Regions from separate parts of the Blautia sp. MSJ-36 genome, predicted to be linked through region 1. Evidence: predicted binding sites of a transcription regulator. Region 1 holds the regulator's gene; the other holds the start of a gene.
What was found. The regulator Rex, encoded in region 1, represses fermentation and respiration genes when NADH is low (regulators of the CRP and FNR family bind a similar motif). The targets are predictions, from matches to a motif close to ATTGTTAANTANTTAACAAT.
Positions count from the first base shown of each region.

Region 2: the regulator Rex is predicted to act here: its motif matches at 3,227-3,246, upstream of pckA (phosphoenolpyruvate carboxykinase (ATP)).

Region 1 covers NZ_JAHLPQ010000001.1:192,093-200,204, forward strand. The annotation lists gene KQI39_RS00885 (inositol monophosphatase family protein) at 1-496, shown strand, start outside; gene KQI39_RS00890 (YfhO family protein) at 491-3,103, opposite strand; gene KQI39_RS00895 (ABC-F family ATP-binding cassette domain-containing protein) at 3,142-5,058, opposite strand; gene KQI39_RS00900 (redox-sensing transcriptional repressor Rex) at 5,273-5,920, shown strand; gene KQI39_RS00905 (NAD(P)H-hydrate dehydratase) at 5,981-7,498, shown strand; gene alr (alanine racemase) at 7,495-8,112, shown strand, end outside.
Region 2 covers NZ_JAHLPQ010000004.1:112,349-120,460, reverse strand. The annotation lists gene KQI39_RS04890 (PTS transporter subunit IIABC) at 1-422, shown strand, start outside; gene KQI39_RS04885 (PRD domain-containing protein) at 674-1,501, shown strand; gene KQI39_RS04880 (LysR family transcriptional regulator) at 1,507-2,385, opposite strand; gene KQI39_RS04875 (YoaK family protein) at 2,552-3,196, shown strand; gene pckA (phosphoenolpyruvate carboxykinase (ATP)) at 3,408-5,012, shown strand; NiCo riboswitch at 5,201-5,325, shown strand; gene KQI39_RS04865 (cation diffusion facilitator family transporter) at 5,530-6,459, shown strand; gene KQI39_RS04860 (hypothetical protein) at 6,769-6,984, shown strand; gene KQI39_RS04855 (rhodanese-like domain-containing protein) at 7,121-7,453, shown strand; gene yfcE (phosphodiesterase) at 7,648-8,112, shown strand, end outside.

The sequences.
Region 1 (8,112 bases):
GGATTTTCATATGAGCGCAGTTGCATTGGGACTTTATGAAAACGGTGAGATTGTTTTCGGTATTGTATACAATCCGTTTTCCGATGAACTGTTCCACGGAGCCAAGGGAGAGGGCGCTTATCTTAATGGAAAGAGAATCCATGTATCCGATACCGAAGATTTTGGGGATGCGGTAATTTCCTATGGCTCCACTCCTTACACAAAAGAAGAAGCAAAAAATCTTTTTCCGATTTTTTATCACATCTTTATGAAATGTGCGGATTTCCGTCGTACCGGATCTGCAGAACTCGATATGTGTTATGTTGCCTGTGGAAGGGAGCATGGATATATTGAACGTGACCTGAAACCCTGGGATTATTCTGCGGGAACCATTATTCTTCGTGAAGCAGGCGGTATTGTGAAGAACTGGAAAGGCGAGGAACCGTCCTATCTGAAAAATGAGGACATCCTCGCCTGTGCGCCGCAGTTTGCGGAAATTCTTCTAAAAGAATTATAATTTATTTTTTTGTAACCGATTTTTGTGTTCAAAAAGGGAGATCAGCAGCGTGAGCAGGATTCCGGAAACAGAGAGAAGAATTCCGGCGCGGATTCCCGGGCAGATGTAACGAAGCTCGATCTGGTTTTTCCCTTCTGTCAGAGGAATAGAATACATGCAGTCATCCAGAAGGCCGGCAGTAATCTGCTGGCCGTTTCTGTATATTTTCCAGCCTTTGTCGTAAGGGATGGATAGATAAAGCAGGGAGCTGGAATCAGCAGCAGTACAGGAAACGGAAACATGCCCGTTTTCCAGCTGGAACTCTTCCACAGCTCTGCCTGAAATCTCCTTGGAAACAGCGGCAAGGGCATCCAGATCCAGCGCGTAAAACTGTTCGCCCCCATCCCGGATGAAATATCCATTGTCTGAATGGATGGAAACTTTTGCATAAGCGGCTTCGGAAGCTGCTGGAATATAAAAAGCTGAGGGACTGAGCCACCAGGAATAACGGCTGATATAGGAGTCATTTACATTTAAAGAAGCATTTTCCATAGGGGAATCCCAGGGTATGTTTCCATATAGTGCGTAATTTCCCTCTGGAACAGAAAGGGTGTATACCTGGTCAGTGCCGGAATCGGAATCTCCTTTGGAAGAATAGGTATAGGATAACGGCCGATACAGAGAAACCGGATGTCCGCACAGAATGCTGTACAGATAATTCTGGTATACAAACGGGTCATCGGTCTGCGGAGTCTGTATAGATTCCGAATTGTCATGATAGAGAAAGGCCATCGGCAGTGCAGACGGGTTACAGTATACGGACTTTCCGTTTTCCGCCTCTATAGAATCCAGTTTTGTCAGTCCGTTAACGGGATAGGCAGACAAGGTATATTTTACTCCCAGCAGAGCATCTGCAGCAATGACAGGAGAGTTGGTAATGTTCATATTCAGACCGTTTTCACGGTAACCGATACGTTCCAGAAATTCTCTCTGCGTATCGTCCGGGGAGGAAGTATAACCGGAAATGGAACGGTAATTATAAGCCAGAGCTTCGTTATAATTTGCAGTTGCACCGTCAGTGTACTGAATCTTTGTGGAAGTCTGTGAAATCCGGTAAATGGAACTGTCCGATTCCTTGATTTCGCCGATCTGTTTCTGGGAACCCAGAGAATAAGCGGTGTACTGGCTGTTTTCGTCAGCATGGTAATCATTCATCAGAAAGCTGGCGTTAACTGCCAGTTCTGAAAGGATGATTCCTGTACAAAGCAGAGTGATAACTGCTTTTTTCCATGATTTGAAATTCCGGCTGTACATAAAAAGTCTCACAGAAATCAAGGTAACTGCAGCGTAAAAGACGGTCAGATAGATTTTTGATGTATGTTCACCGGGGTGAATATTATCCAGAAAAAACAGAAGAACCGAAAAAATGATCCATCCTCTGGAAAGAAGAACTGCGGTATGGTCATCCAAGTAAATCAGATAAAAACAGGCAGCCAGAAAGATCAGAGCGGCAATTCCCACATAGGAATATCTGCACCAGTAACTTTCCACAGTTTTGAACAATGAAAATACCATATAAAAAGGTTTCCAGTAAAAAATCAGTGCTATGACAGCAAGAAAACAGGCCAGCATACTTTTTTTCTGTGCAGATAACGTAGAAGAAAGAAAAAGGGCAATAACCGCCAGGATTACCAGAGTACCACAGAACAGAGAAGTACTGTTTGGAGTACTGTGCGCGCCCAGGTGGTAACTTTCCAGAATGGTGGGAAGCTGTCCGACGAAAGAAAAATCCTTCAATGCTGCAAGGTCCAGAGAACCACGGTTGGAATTTCCCATGGCAAGTACAGTGGGTAAAAACAGAACCGCGCTGCACATAAGCCCCAGAAACATAGAGAGGCCATAACGGAATATCATGACCAGGGCTTTTCGTGGAATATGGCTGTATTTTCTTGATGATCCCAGAAAATATAAGGCAAGTTCAAAAAGAAACCACAGGGCGGAAAATACACAGTTGATACCACCGCTGTACCAGTTAAAAAGAATCGACAATGCCACCCAGACAGAAAGCTTCCAGATGGATGATCCATGTATGATCTGATAGGTTCCCAGAAGAATCAGCGGAAGAAGATAGACACCGTCAATCCACATGATATTACTGCTCTGGGCAATGGTATACTGGCAAAGACCGTAACAGCAGGATAAAAGGACAACAAAAAAAGTTCTTGCAGATTCCGTGTTTTCTGTCAGATATTTCCGGAAGCGGTTTACAAGAAAAATACTGAAGGTCATGGAAGCCAGAGATAATTTCAGCAGTACCAGGATGTCAAAAAATGAATGGAGATTTTCTTTTGGAAAAAAGACACTCAGAAGCATAAACGGGGAGGAAAGATAATAGCTGAAAACAGCGATATTGGTACCTCCCAGTGTTTTTCCAAATGTATAAAAAATGCTGTTTTTCTGCGCCAGAACATCCTTGAAATAAGCATAAAAATCCAGATACTGAATGCTGGCATCATCCACAGCCAGTGATTTGTTGCCAAAAGGGGCATAGCCACAGGTGATAAATAAAATCAGTAAAACTGCAAAAGTAAGACCAAATGCAGAAAAATAAATGCGCTTCTTTTTCACAGGTTCCTCCTCCGGGATGATTATAACAGAGCTGGCCGTCAGGCCAGCTCTTCCCATTTTTCATAAAGTTCTTCCAGTTCTTCCGAAATGGCAGCTTTTTCACGGCTTAATTTGGTACATTCTGCCACGTTGGTGCAGACATCCGGGAGAACCATGGTATCGTCAATTTCCTTATCTCTTGTTTCCAGTTCCTCAATGCGGGCTTCCACTTTTTTCAGTTCTGCTTCCCGTTTTCGTTTCTTCGCCTGTTCTTCTTTCATCTGCTGCCAGGAAAGTTTGTTTTCGGAAACCGTTTTTTCTTCCTGAGGGGCCTCGGGAGAATCAATTCCCGGAGCATAGGCGCTGGTCAGTTCTTCTTTTTTCTCCAGATAGTAATCATAATCGCCAATGTAATTGACCACAGCCTGATTGGTAAGTTCCATGATCCTGGTTGCGGTCTGATTGATGAAATAACGGTCATGGGAGACATAAAGGACAGTACCGGTGTAACTTACCAGTGCTTCTTCAAGGATTTCCTTGGAAGCGATATCCAGATGGTTGGTAGGCTCATCCAGAATCAGGAAATTGGCTTCGGAGAGCATCAGCTTGGCAAGGGAAACACGGCCTCGTTCTCCACCGGAAAGTGCGGAGATTTCTTTAAATACATCGTCTCCGGTAAAAAGAAATGCTGCAAGCATATTTCGGATTTCGGTCTCTGTAAGAGTCGGATACGTATCGGAAATCTCCTGGAAAATAGTCTTATCCATATGAAGAACATGATGTTCCTGGTCATAATAACCGATCTGCACCTTGGAACCAAGAGAAAATTTTCCGGCATCTGCTTCGAGAAGACCATTGATAATTTTCAGCATGGTAGTTTTGCCGGTTCCGTTGTTTCCGATCAGTGCCACACGTTCGCCACGTTTGATATCAAAAGAAATATCGGAGAACAGAGTCTGTCCCGGAAATGCCTTGGAGAGTTCCTCCACATGCAGGACATCGTTTCCACTTAATACACGGGGTTCCAGGGAAATCCGCATACGATCCTGAATTTCCAGAGGTTTTTCGATACGCTGTACACGATCCAGCATCTTCTCACGGCTTTCGGCACGTTTGATAGATTTTTCTCTGTTAAAGGACTTCAGTTTGGCAATGACTGCTTCCTGATGTTTGATGTCTCTCTGCTGATTTAAGTATGCCTTGTACTGGGCATCGCGTAGCTGGGCTTTTTTAAGAGCATAAGCAGAGTAGTTTCCACTGTAGACACGGGTCTGTCCGGCCTCAATCTCCACTACCTTTGTGACAACTTTATCAAGGAAATAACGGTCATGGGAGACAATAAATACAGCTCCCGGATAATTCAGAAGGTAGGTTTCCAGCCATGAGATACTTTCCATATCCAGGTGGTTGGTAGGCTCATCCAGAAGCAGGATATCCGGTTTGGAGAGAAGCATCTTGCCAAGGGCAACACGGGTTTTCTGCCCTCCGGAAAGCGTCTCGATCTGTTTGTCAAAATCCTCTTCTGTAAAACCAAGACCCTTTAAAACACCGGTCAGTTCACTTTTGTAGGCATAACCGTTTTCCAGTTCAAACTGATGGGTAAGACGGGTGTAAGTCTCCATCAGACGGTTCAGGTCCTCGCCCTGTACATGGTTCATTTCCTGCTCCAGATTACGGATGCGGCGTTCCATATCAATGATGTGCTGCTTGGTGGTAAGAAGTTCTTCATAAATCGTATGGTGCCCGTGAATGTCCTGATACTGGGCCAGATAGCCGATATTTTTGTCACGTGCAAGAACAACATTGCCGGAATCAGCGGAAATTTCCTGCATGATGATCCGAAGAAGGGTTGTTTTTCCTGCACCGTTGCATCCGATAAGGGCCGCTTTTTCCCGGTCTTCAATATGGAAGGATGCGTCATTTAAAATTACTTTTTCGCCAAAGGCTTTGCATATATTCTGACATGATAAAATCATAAAAACTGTCCTCCTGTATAAAGAATTGTCTCTGTCTGGTCATAAAACAGGGAAAATCCTCCACCTATTATAACGGAAACCGCCAGGATTTCAAAGAAAAAATCAATTTTTTAAAAAAATATGAAGAAATTTGTACAGAACTCACAACTTTAATTGACAGGAAAATGTCAATTCGGTATAATTAACCTAGTGTAAGGTAAGGAGGAGAACTATCGTGGAGACAAAACAAATCTCGAAAGCGGTGATTAAGCGTCTGCCACGCTATTACCGCTACTTAGGAGAGCTGATGGAAGACAATGTAGAGCGTATTTCTTCCAATGAATTAAGTAAGAAGATGCATACCACAGCTTCCCAGATCCGTCAGGATCTCAATAATTTCGGCGGTTTCGGGCAGCAGGGGTATGGCTATAATGTACATTATCTTTATACGGAAATTGGTAAAATTCTCGGATTGGACATCGTTCATCCGATGATCATTTTAGGTGCCGGTAATCTGGGACAGGCACTTGCCAATTATGTGGACTTTGAGAAACGTGGCTTCAAGCTGGTGGGAATTTTTGATGTAAATCCTGTGCTTGAGGGTATTGCAGTCCGCGGACTTGAGATTCAGATGCTCAGTGAACTTCCGTTTTTCCTGAGAGAAAATAATGTAGAGATTGCAATTCTCACTCTTCCGAAGAACAAAGCCAAAGAAATGGCAGATATTCTGGTGGAGAACGGAATCAAAGCAATCTGGAATTTTGCACATCTTGATCTGGAGACACCGGATGATGTAATTGTGGAGAACGTGCATCTTTCCGAAAGTCTTATGACACTGTCTTATAATCTGAGTAAATACAGGCAGGAGCATGTGGAAAAGTAGAAAGTGTTAAGCTGCCGGAAACGGCAGCTTTCTCTATTAAGAGGGGAGGCAGGGCACAGCATGAAAAAAATTGTTACCTGCGAGGAGATGAAGAAGCTGGATGGTGCCACCATTCATCATATCGGAGTGGCATCAGAAGTTCTGATGGAGCGGGCAGCACTGAAAGTAGTAGAAGAAATAGAGAAATATCTCGAAAAAAATGAAAGAATACTGGTTGTATGCGGAAGCGGCAATAACGGAGGCGATGGTATTGCCGTTGCCAGACTGCTTTATCTGAAGGGAATCCGGGCAGAATTCTGCATGGTCGGAAACAAAGACAAAATGACCAGAGAAACGGTGCTTCAGTATAAAATTGCCACAGGATATCAGGTCCCGGAAGTGAATAACCCGGACTGGAGTGAATATACTACTATAGTAGATGCCGTGTTTGGCGTAGGCCTGGTGCGTCCGATCGAGGGACATTATGCGGAAGTTATTCATGAGATGAACAGTGCCCGGGCAAAAAAGATCGCTGTTGACATCCCATCAGGAGTAAACGGAGATACAGGCCTGGAAATGGGAATTGCCTTCAGCGCGGATCTGACTGTTACGTTTGGTTACCGGAAAAGAGGACTTTGCTTTTATCCGGGCAGATTGTATGCAGGAAAGATTGTTACCGCTGATATCGGAATCTATGAGCAGGAAGCTGTAAAGGCATCTGCATGTTGTCTGGAGCAGGAAGACCTGAAACTGTTTCCGGAGCGTGATCCCGGCGGAAATAAGGGAACTTTTGGAAAAATTCTATTTGTTGCCGGAAGCGAGGGAATGTGCGGGGCTGCTTATTTAAGCGCCAGTGCTGCTCTTCATGCCGGGGCGGGAATGGTAAAAATTCAGACAGTAGAAGAAAACAGGATTCCATTGCAGATTCTTCTTCCGGAGGCTATGGTATGCACCCGGTTTGATGAGGAATCCAACGAACAGCTTCTTTCCTGGTGTGATATCCTTGTGATTGGACCGGGACTGGGAACATCGGGGGCCAGCCGTGAGAGAGAACAGTGGTTTCTTACGGCAGCCGCCCGGGAGAAAAAGCCACTGATTCTGGATGCAGACGGACTGAATCTTCTGGCAATGCATCCTCAGTGGAAGGAATTCCTGGGTGAAAATGTTATTCTGACGCCGCATATCGGTGAGATGAGCAGACTTTGTGTAAGAACCATATCGGAAATCCAGGGAACAATTGCACAGACCGCAGTGGACTATGCGAAAGAAACCGGTACCGTATGTGTCCTGAAAGATGCCTGTACAGTAATTACAGATGGGAAAGGCGATCTGTATTTGAACCTTTCCGGTAATTCCGGTATGGCAACTGCCGGAAGCGGAGATGTGCTTTCCGGGCTTCTGGCAGGAGTATTATGTATGTATCTGAAAACGGAGGAACATCCCTCCATGGTTTTAAAGGCCGCGTTAGGTGTTTATCTTCACGGACTTTGCGGCGATCTTGCAGCCGCTGAAAAAGGAAAGCGCAGTATGCTGGCAGGCGATATCATTGAATATCTGCCCCAGGCTTTAGCGATAGGTGAAGAGGAGTCAAAATCATGAAAAAATACGAGAGAGTCAAGGCACTGGTATCTCTGGATGCCATTGCTCATAATTTTGAGGAAATGCACAGAAATGTGAAAGAAGGAACAAAAATCATTGCAGTGATCAAGGCGGATGGCTATGGCCATGGTGCGAGAGCAATTGCACATCTGATTCACGATTATGATTATATCTGGGGTTTTGCCACAGCAACGGCAGAAGAAGCGCTGGAACTGCGTCATGCAGGCGTTACCAAACCAATCCTGATTCTTGGCATTGTATTCGAAGAATATTATGAGGAGCTGGCTGCCAATGACATCCGGATTACCATTTCAGATCTGAATACAGCAGTGGAATATGCGAAGGCAGGAGAGCGTATCGGAAAAAATGTACATATTCATCTGGCATTGGATACAGGAATGACAAGGATCGGATATGCGGATATTCCGGAAAATGCAGTAAAGATTGAAGCGGTTTCCAAAATTCCGAATCTTGTAATTGAAGGAATGTTTACGCATTTTGCCAGAGCAGATGAGTTTGACCGTTCTCCGGCACTTGTACAGCTTGACAGATATCTTCGTTTTGCGGATCTTCTGGAAAAGAGAGGAGTCCATATTCCGGTACGCCACTGTTCC
Region 2 (8,112 bases), on a different contig from region 1:
ATCTTTCCACAGCGCCGGATGAAGGCTTTGCGGAAGGAATGATGGGAGAAGGTGCCGTAGTCACACCGAAGGATCCGGTGATCTGTGCTCCGGAAGACGGCGAGGTAGAGTTTATTTTTGACACAAAACATGCTATCGGATTCCAGACAGATACAGATCTTCCGATGCTTCTCCATATCGGAATCGACACCGTGAAACTGGAAGGAAAAGGTTTCGAGATCCTGGTAGAGCAGGGACAGCATGTGAAAAAAGGCGAACCACTGATGAAGATCGATATCCCGTATCTCACAGAAAATGCTCCGTCCTTATGTTCCCCGATCCTCTGCACAGAGATCGAAGACAACCAGAGAGTACGCCTTCTGGCAAACGGAGAGATCAAGGCGGGAGAGCCGCTGTTCGCAGTGGAGACTGTGGAAGAATAGGAAATTTTTCAGCAATAATATAGAGGATTGGTTTTGTGAAAAGCGCGCCTAATGCCCGGGCGCGCTTTTTCTGTGGCAAAGAAAACAACTGTCCGTCAGAAGAGCTTTACACGAAAGACAGATTCTGTTACGATAAAGAAAATCGACAGCTGCAGACAGAAATGCTGACAGAATATCCGGGGCAGATGGTGAAAAAAATAAGGTAGAATGTGGAAAAGCAGCAGGATATATAAAGATGGTGGGGAAAAAAGATGTACAGAGTGAGCAAGGTATTGAACAATAACGGCGTCATTGCCATAAATATGGAAGAAAACCAGGAATATGTGCTTCTGGGAAAAGGTGTGGGATTCGGAAAAAAGGTCAGCCAGCGTTTTGAGATGCCTTCCGGCTGCACCCTTTACAGACTGGCTCAGGAGACAGAACGCGGTTCGGCAAAAGAGCTGGCAAAAAGTGTGGCGCCGGAGTTCCTTGAGATCGCAGATGAGATCTTAAGAGAAGCGGAAAAAACTTTCGGGGACACCATAGATAAGGGAATCCTGTTTCCACTTGCAGACCATATTTCTTTTGCAGTGGGGCGTATCCGGAACCATGAGCAGATCAGCAATCCCCTGACGGACGACATCAAGGTGCTTTTTTACAGCGAATTCAAGGTGGCGGAAGTTCTGAAGAAAATCCTGAAAGAGCGGATGGATATTGAGATCGATGATCACGAGGTGGGATATGTTGCCCTTCACATTCACTCCGCACTTGGAGATGAGAAGGTGTCCGTTGCCATGCAGACAGCAAGAACTGTCCGGGAATGTATCGCCATGATCGAGATGGCCACAGGAAAAAAGATTGACGTCATCTCCCTGTCCTACAACCGTATGATGAATCACATCAAATATATGGTAGCCCGTGTCTCCACAGGGGAGACACTGAAACTGGATATGAATGATTATATAGAAGAAAAATATCCGGAATCCTACAGGATCGCAGAAGATGTCTGCGAGAGCTTGGGGAAAAGTCTTGGCAAAAAGCTGGATCCCATCGAGATCGGATATCTTGCCATGCATATCGAGCGAACCGTGGAGCAGTAAACTATTTACGCAATAAATTCAATAGCTTTTTTGACAGCAGTACTCATGGTAGTACTGCTGTTTGTGACTAAGCAGACTTCTCTTTGTGGAAGGGGCTCCTTAAGCTGAAGGGCAAAAACCTTCCCGTCATCGATCACTTCCTGGGCAAGAGGTTCCGGATAAAAACCGATTCCCAGATTGTGGACGATCATGGGAAGGACCTGGTCTGTAGTTGCAGCCTCAATATCCGGATGAAAAGAGACACGGTTTTCCATAAAGTAATTCATATACATTTCTCTGGTGCTGGTCCCTTCCGCAAGACCTACAAAAGGCAGATCCTGAAGTTCATGGATGCTGATAGGAGCAGTGGTCAGATCCTTATATTTGCTTCCGCACACAAGAATCTCCCGGTAACGCAGGAGGCTTTTTTTCTGTAAAGGCTTGCGGATGGAGATCGGAGTAGTGACAATGGCGAAATCCACCGCATAATTTTTCAGTGCCTGTACAGCCTGGGGAGTAGAATGGTTGAAAAGGCGCAGGCGCACATGAGGATATTGTTCGCGGAACAGCTCCAGTTTTTCCAGAAGGATCAGACGCAGGGCATTTTCACTGGCACCGATGGAAACCAGGCCATGCTCCAGCTCCCCGTTCTGTCGTATCTCCTCTTCCCCAATACTCAGCTGTTCAAAAGCCAGGGCAACGTGTTCGTAGAGCTGGCGGCCTTCCGGTGTAAGGGCAATTCCCTTGTTGGAGCGGAGAAAAAGAGTGCATTTCAGCTCCTGTTCCAGGTTGTTCATACAGCGGGTGATATTTGGCTGGTTGTTATGAAGAGCCCGTGCTGCCTTGGTAAAACTCTTATACTGGGCTACATAATAAAAGATCCGGTAGTAGTCGTAAGTGATCATGTATAGTCTCCATCCTGTGATATGATTTTAATATGTTTACGATATTAATAATACTTTTTACATTTGCTTCTGAGCAAACTATAATACACCCGAGGAAAAAAATCAATGACGGGAGTGATTTGGAGTGGTTTCAGGAGGCAGAAAGCTGCAGAACGCAGACCGACAGATGTCAGAAGCTTTCATTACAAGTGTATTTCTGGCAATGTCCGGCGGATTTCAGGATGCCTACACATATTTTACAAGAGATGAGGTGTTTTCCAACGCCCAGACCGGTAACGTGGTGCTGATGAGCCAGAATTTTATGACAGGACAGTGGGGAGAAGGATTAAGATATCTGTTTCCGATCCTTGCTTTTGCCATCGGCGTGGTAGCTGCGGAGCGGATCCAGAGTACTTTTAAATATGCAAAAAAACTTCACTGGAGGCAGATGATCCTGCTGATCGAGATCCTGATCCTTTTTGGGGTGGGATTTATGCCGGGAAAACTGGATATGCTGGCAACCGCACTGGTATCTTTTTCCTGCGCCATGCAGGTACAGACCTTCCGGAAGGTAGGAGGCTATTCCTACGCAAGCACCATGTGTATCGGAAATTTACGAAGCGGTACGGCGGCATTGTCTGTTTATCTTCGCGACCGGAAACCGGAGCAGCTGAAACAGGCTCTTTATTACTTTGGGATCATTCTGTTTTTTGCCCTTGGAGCAGGGTGTGGAGGAAATCTTTCCCTGCATCTGGGGTTTCAGGCAATCTGGGTCTCCAGTGTGCTTCTTCTGATCAGTTTTGTTCTGATGTTTATTGAAAAACAGGGATAACAGAGAAGATACGTCGGATATGAGGCATATACTGTTAAAGATTTATCATTTTTTTGCGGAAAATGAATTTTTTTGGTTGCTTTTACGTACAATTTATGTATAATTGTGGATAGGGATGTTGGAATGACCAATTCCTATGGCAGGATGACAAAAACCTGCAAAAGTAGGTGGCTATCATAATTACTATTAAAGAAGAGAGGTAAATGTTAAGATGGCAAAAATCGATTTAACAAAGTATGGTATTACCGGAACAACTGAGATCGTGTACAATCCTTCTTACGAGACATTATTCGAGGAAGAGACCAAACCGGAGCTTGAGGGATTTGAGAAAGGTCAGGTCAGCGAGCTTGGTGCTGTCAACGTAATGACAGGTATCTACACAGGACGTTCCCCTAAAGACAAATATATCGTTATGGATGAGAACTCCAAAGGCACAGTTTGGTGGACATCCGATGAGTACAAAAACGATAACCATCCGGCAACTCAGGAAGCATGGGCTGCAGTTAAAGATCTTGCTAAGAAAGAGCTTTCCAACAAGAGACTTTTCGTAGTAGATGCATTCTGCGGAGCTAACAAAGATACACGTATGGCTATCCGTTTCATCGTTGAGGTTGCTTGGCAGGCACACTTCGTAACAAACATGTTCATTCAGCCAACAGCTGAGGAGCTTGAGAACTTTGAGCCAGATTTCGTTGTTTACAACGCATCCAAGGCTAAAGTTGAGAACTACAAAGAGCTGGGTCTTAACTCTGAGACAGCTGTAATGTTCAACATTACAAGCCGTGAGCAGGTTATCGTAAATACATGGTACGGCGGAGAGATGAAGAAAGGTATGTTCTCTATGATGAACTACTATCTGCCGCTTAAGGGCATCGCTTCCATGCACTGCTCTGCAAATACAGACCTTAACGGAGAGAACACAGCAATCTTCTTCGGTCTTTCCGGAACAGGTAAAACAACACTTTCCACAGATCCTAAGCGTCTCCTGATCGGTGATGACGAGCACGGCTGGGATGACAACGGAGTATTCAACTTCGAGGGTGGATGCTACGCTAAGGTTATCAACCTTGACAAAGAGTCTGAGCCGGACATCTACAATGCGATCAAGAGAAACGCTCTTCTTGAGAACGTAACACTTGATAAAGATGGAAAGATCGACTTTGCTGACAAGAGCGTAACAGAGAACACACGTGTTTCCTACCCGATCAACCACATCGAGAACATCGTTCGCCCGGTATCTTCTGCACCGGCAGCTAAAGAAGTTATCTTCCTGTCCGCAGATGCATTCGGCGTACTTCCTCCAGTATCTATCCTGACACCGGAGCAGACACAGTACTACTTCCTTTCCGGATTCACAGCTAAACTTGCTGGTACAGAGCGTGGAATCACAGAGCCTACTCCTACATTCTCCGCTTGCTTCGGACAGGCATTTCTTGAGCTTCACCCGACAAAATATGCTAAGGAGCTCGTTAAGAAAATGGAGAAGAGCGGTGCGAAAGCATACCTCGTTAACACAGGATGGAACGGAACTGGAAAACGTATCTCCATCAAAGATACTCGTGGTATCATCGATGCTATCCTTGACGGATCTATTCTTAAAGCTCCGACAAAGAAGATCCCATTCTTCAACTTCGAGGTTCCGACAGAGCTTCCAGGCGTAGATCCTGCAATCCTTGACCCACGTGACACATATGCAGACGCTGCAGAGTGGGAGACAAAGGCTAAAGATCTTGCTGCAAGATTTGTTAAGAACTTTGTTAAATATGAAGGAAATGCTGCTGGTAAAGCACTCGTTGCTGCTGGCCCGCAGGCATAATCGATCATTCCAACTGAATACAGATCGTAAACTTAACCGGGAGCGGATTTAGCTGCTCCCGGTTTTCATATTTGGCTTGACTAACAAGGGATTTATGGTGTATTCTTTGCTGGAAGTCAAGCGGAAGACCCGCAAGACTGCAAAAATTCTCTTTGCACTGCATTACATTCGAACAGGATGCGAGATCAACAGTACAAACTGAGCAGGCGATGCCTTTGGAGTTTTTTATTCTGAGGGCGTGGGGCCGGGCCGCAGGAAGCGGCAGCGGATATGTTTACGAGATAAGAATTTCAGACATATCTGCGGGACAGTGTATGTTTCGCAGGTATGTCTTTTTTACTGCAAAAATATGGATGGAACAGAAGGTAGAAACTGGGAGATCCCTATGTAGATAAGAAAGAACACCGGCGGAAATCGCACTTCAGCGAGTAGTGAAAGAACCGCCGGTTTTTTCACGGAAAATGTTGTGCCATAAGAAAGACCAGAATCATATGCTAATCAAAAGGAGGTCCTGTTTATGGAACACACAAAAAACGAAACGATTATACACGACACAGATAAAGAAAGCTCATGGGAACAGCAGACGGCGATGAAGGTGTCCGGGATCAGTATCCTAGTAAATCTGCTGTTATCCATATTTAAACTTATCGCCGGTATTGCGGCACATTCCGGAGCGATGATCTCCGATGCGATCCATTCTGCATCCGATGTGGGAAGTACCTTTATTGTTATCATCGGTGTCCGTCTTTCTGCAAAAAAATCGGACAAGGAGCATCAGTACGGACATGAGAGAATGGAGTGCGTTTCTTCCATTGTTCTTGCGGGGATGCTGCTTGTAACAGGTCTTGGCATCGGCATTACCGGTGTCCGTGATATTGTAAAAAGTACATCCGGAGGAACGATCGCCATCCCTGGAACCCTTGCGCTGATCGCGGCAGTGGTATCCATCGTGACAAAAGAGTGGATGTTCTGGTACACAAGAGGTGCTGCGAAGAAGATCAATTCCGGAGCACTGATGGCAGATGCATGGCATCACCGCTCTGATGCGCTTTCCTCTATCGGAGCCTTTGTGGGTATCTTCGGAGCAAGACTGGGATACCCCATCTTGGATCCTGTTGCCAGTATCGTGATCTGCTTTATGATCGCCAAAGCTGCGATCGATATTTTCAGGGATGCTATTGACAAGATGGTAGATCACTCCTGTGATGCAAAAACCGAAGAATCGATGCGCCGTGAGATCCTCAAGGTGCCGGGCGTCAGAAGAGTGGATCTTCTTCGAACCCGCCTTTTCGGATCCAAAATGTACGTGGATATCGAGATCGCGGCGGCAGGAGAAATATCCCTCAACGATGCACATGATATTGCGGAAAATGTGCATCATACCATCGAAGATAAATTCAAAGACGTAAAGCACTGCATGGTGCATGTGAACCCCATCAATGGATAAAAAACAGGCCGCCGGAACGACAATGATAAGGTCGTTCCGGCGGCCTGTTCTTTGCATAGAGAAACACCCGGTAGGGGAGCTACCGGGTGTTTCGAGGGGAGTATAAATAATTAAATAAGGGGTTATGTAAAAAAAATTTTTGAAGGGTAAATTCTTTTTACAAGAATGATTATAATATAAACTGGAAAAAAAAGCAATATCATTTTGGCGAATAATCTCCAAACTTTTTGGGATACTATTTCCTGTAATAAAAAGCGGCAGAAAGCTTCAGAAAGCCGCAAAAATCAACTTCATCAGGAGGTAATTCAAATGGCGAAAAATTATGAAACAGACAGAAATGAGTCCAATTATGCGGGAAAAAATTACGGGGAAAGTGATTCCAGAAACTGCGGAAAAAACAGTTCCAGAAACAGCTCCAGAAATTCTTCTAAAAACAGTTCCAAAAACAGCTACGGCAACAGTTACGGAAACAAAACATCCGATGAATATGATTCTGAAAAGAACAGAGAATCTGACAGATACTAAATATTCAGGAAGTCTTAAGCAGGACTGAAAAAAGCGGGAAAAAGTCAGCGATGGCTTTCTCCCGCTTCCATACATATAAGGGAACATTCCCACAGAAGCTTCCATATAATATAGCAAAAAGAGGAGATTTTTTTCCATGTTTCAGATCGAAACCATCTCTGCAAAAATGCTAGATTATTATGTGGAGCGCAGTGACGCGGTTATCATAGATCTCCGGGACCCGGTCTCCTACAAAAAGGGACATGTCCGGAACGCAGTAAACATTCCATACCATGAGCTGGAAGAATATCTTGAGAAAAAACAGGAGCAGAAGTACCAGTTTCCAGGAGATAAGATCCTGATCCTTTACTGTGACCGCGGTGGTGCCAGCATGCAGGCCGCCCGGAGCCTGGCAAGAGCGGGCTGCCGCACCCGGTCTGTGATCGGCGGATTTGCAGCCTACAGAGGCCGGAATCTTGTAAGCGGATAAAACAGAGTAATAGATCAGAGGAAACGGGAAATCGCAGGGCGGCATCGAAACGGAATCACTGTTCGTTCCGTGACCAGCATCGAAGGGGATTACGAATGCATGACTGGCAATGGCTTGTGCTTGTATTTTAAAGGAAATCATGATAATGTAAAGAACAGGAATAAAAATGACACAAACCACAAGGAGAAAAGATTATGAAATATATGTTCGCGTCCGATGTACATGGTTCGGCATACTACTGCCGGAAAATGCTGGAAGCATATGACGAAGAGAAGGCGGAGAGACTGGTACTTCTGGGAGATCTGCTTTATCACGGTCCGAGAAATGACCTTCCGAAGGAATACGCACCGAAGGAAGTCATCCGCCTTTTAAATGAAAGAAAAAATCAGATCTACGCAGTACGCGGAAACTGTGAGGCAGAGGTAGACCAGATGGTCCTTGACTTCCCGGTGATGGCAGACTACTGCATTCTCGCCATCGACGGAAAAACTCTGTACGCCACACACGGTCACATCTACAACAAAGATAACCTTCCGCCAATGATGGACGGCGACATCCTGATCCACGGCCATACACATGTGCTGAAAGCAGAAAACATGGGAAATTATATCCTTCTGAACCCAGGTTCCGTATCCATTCCAAAGGAAGGCAACCCGCCA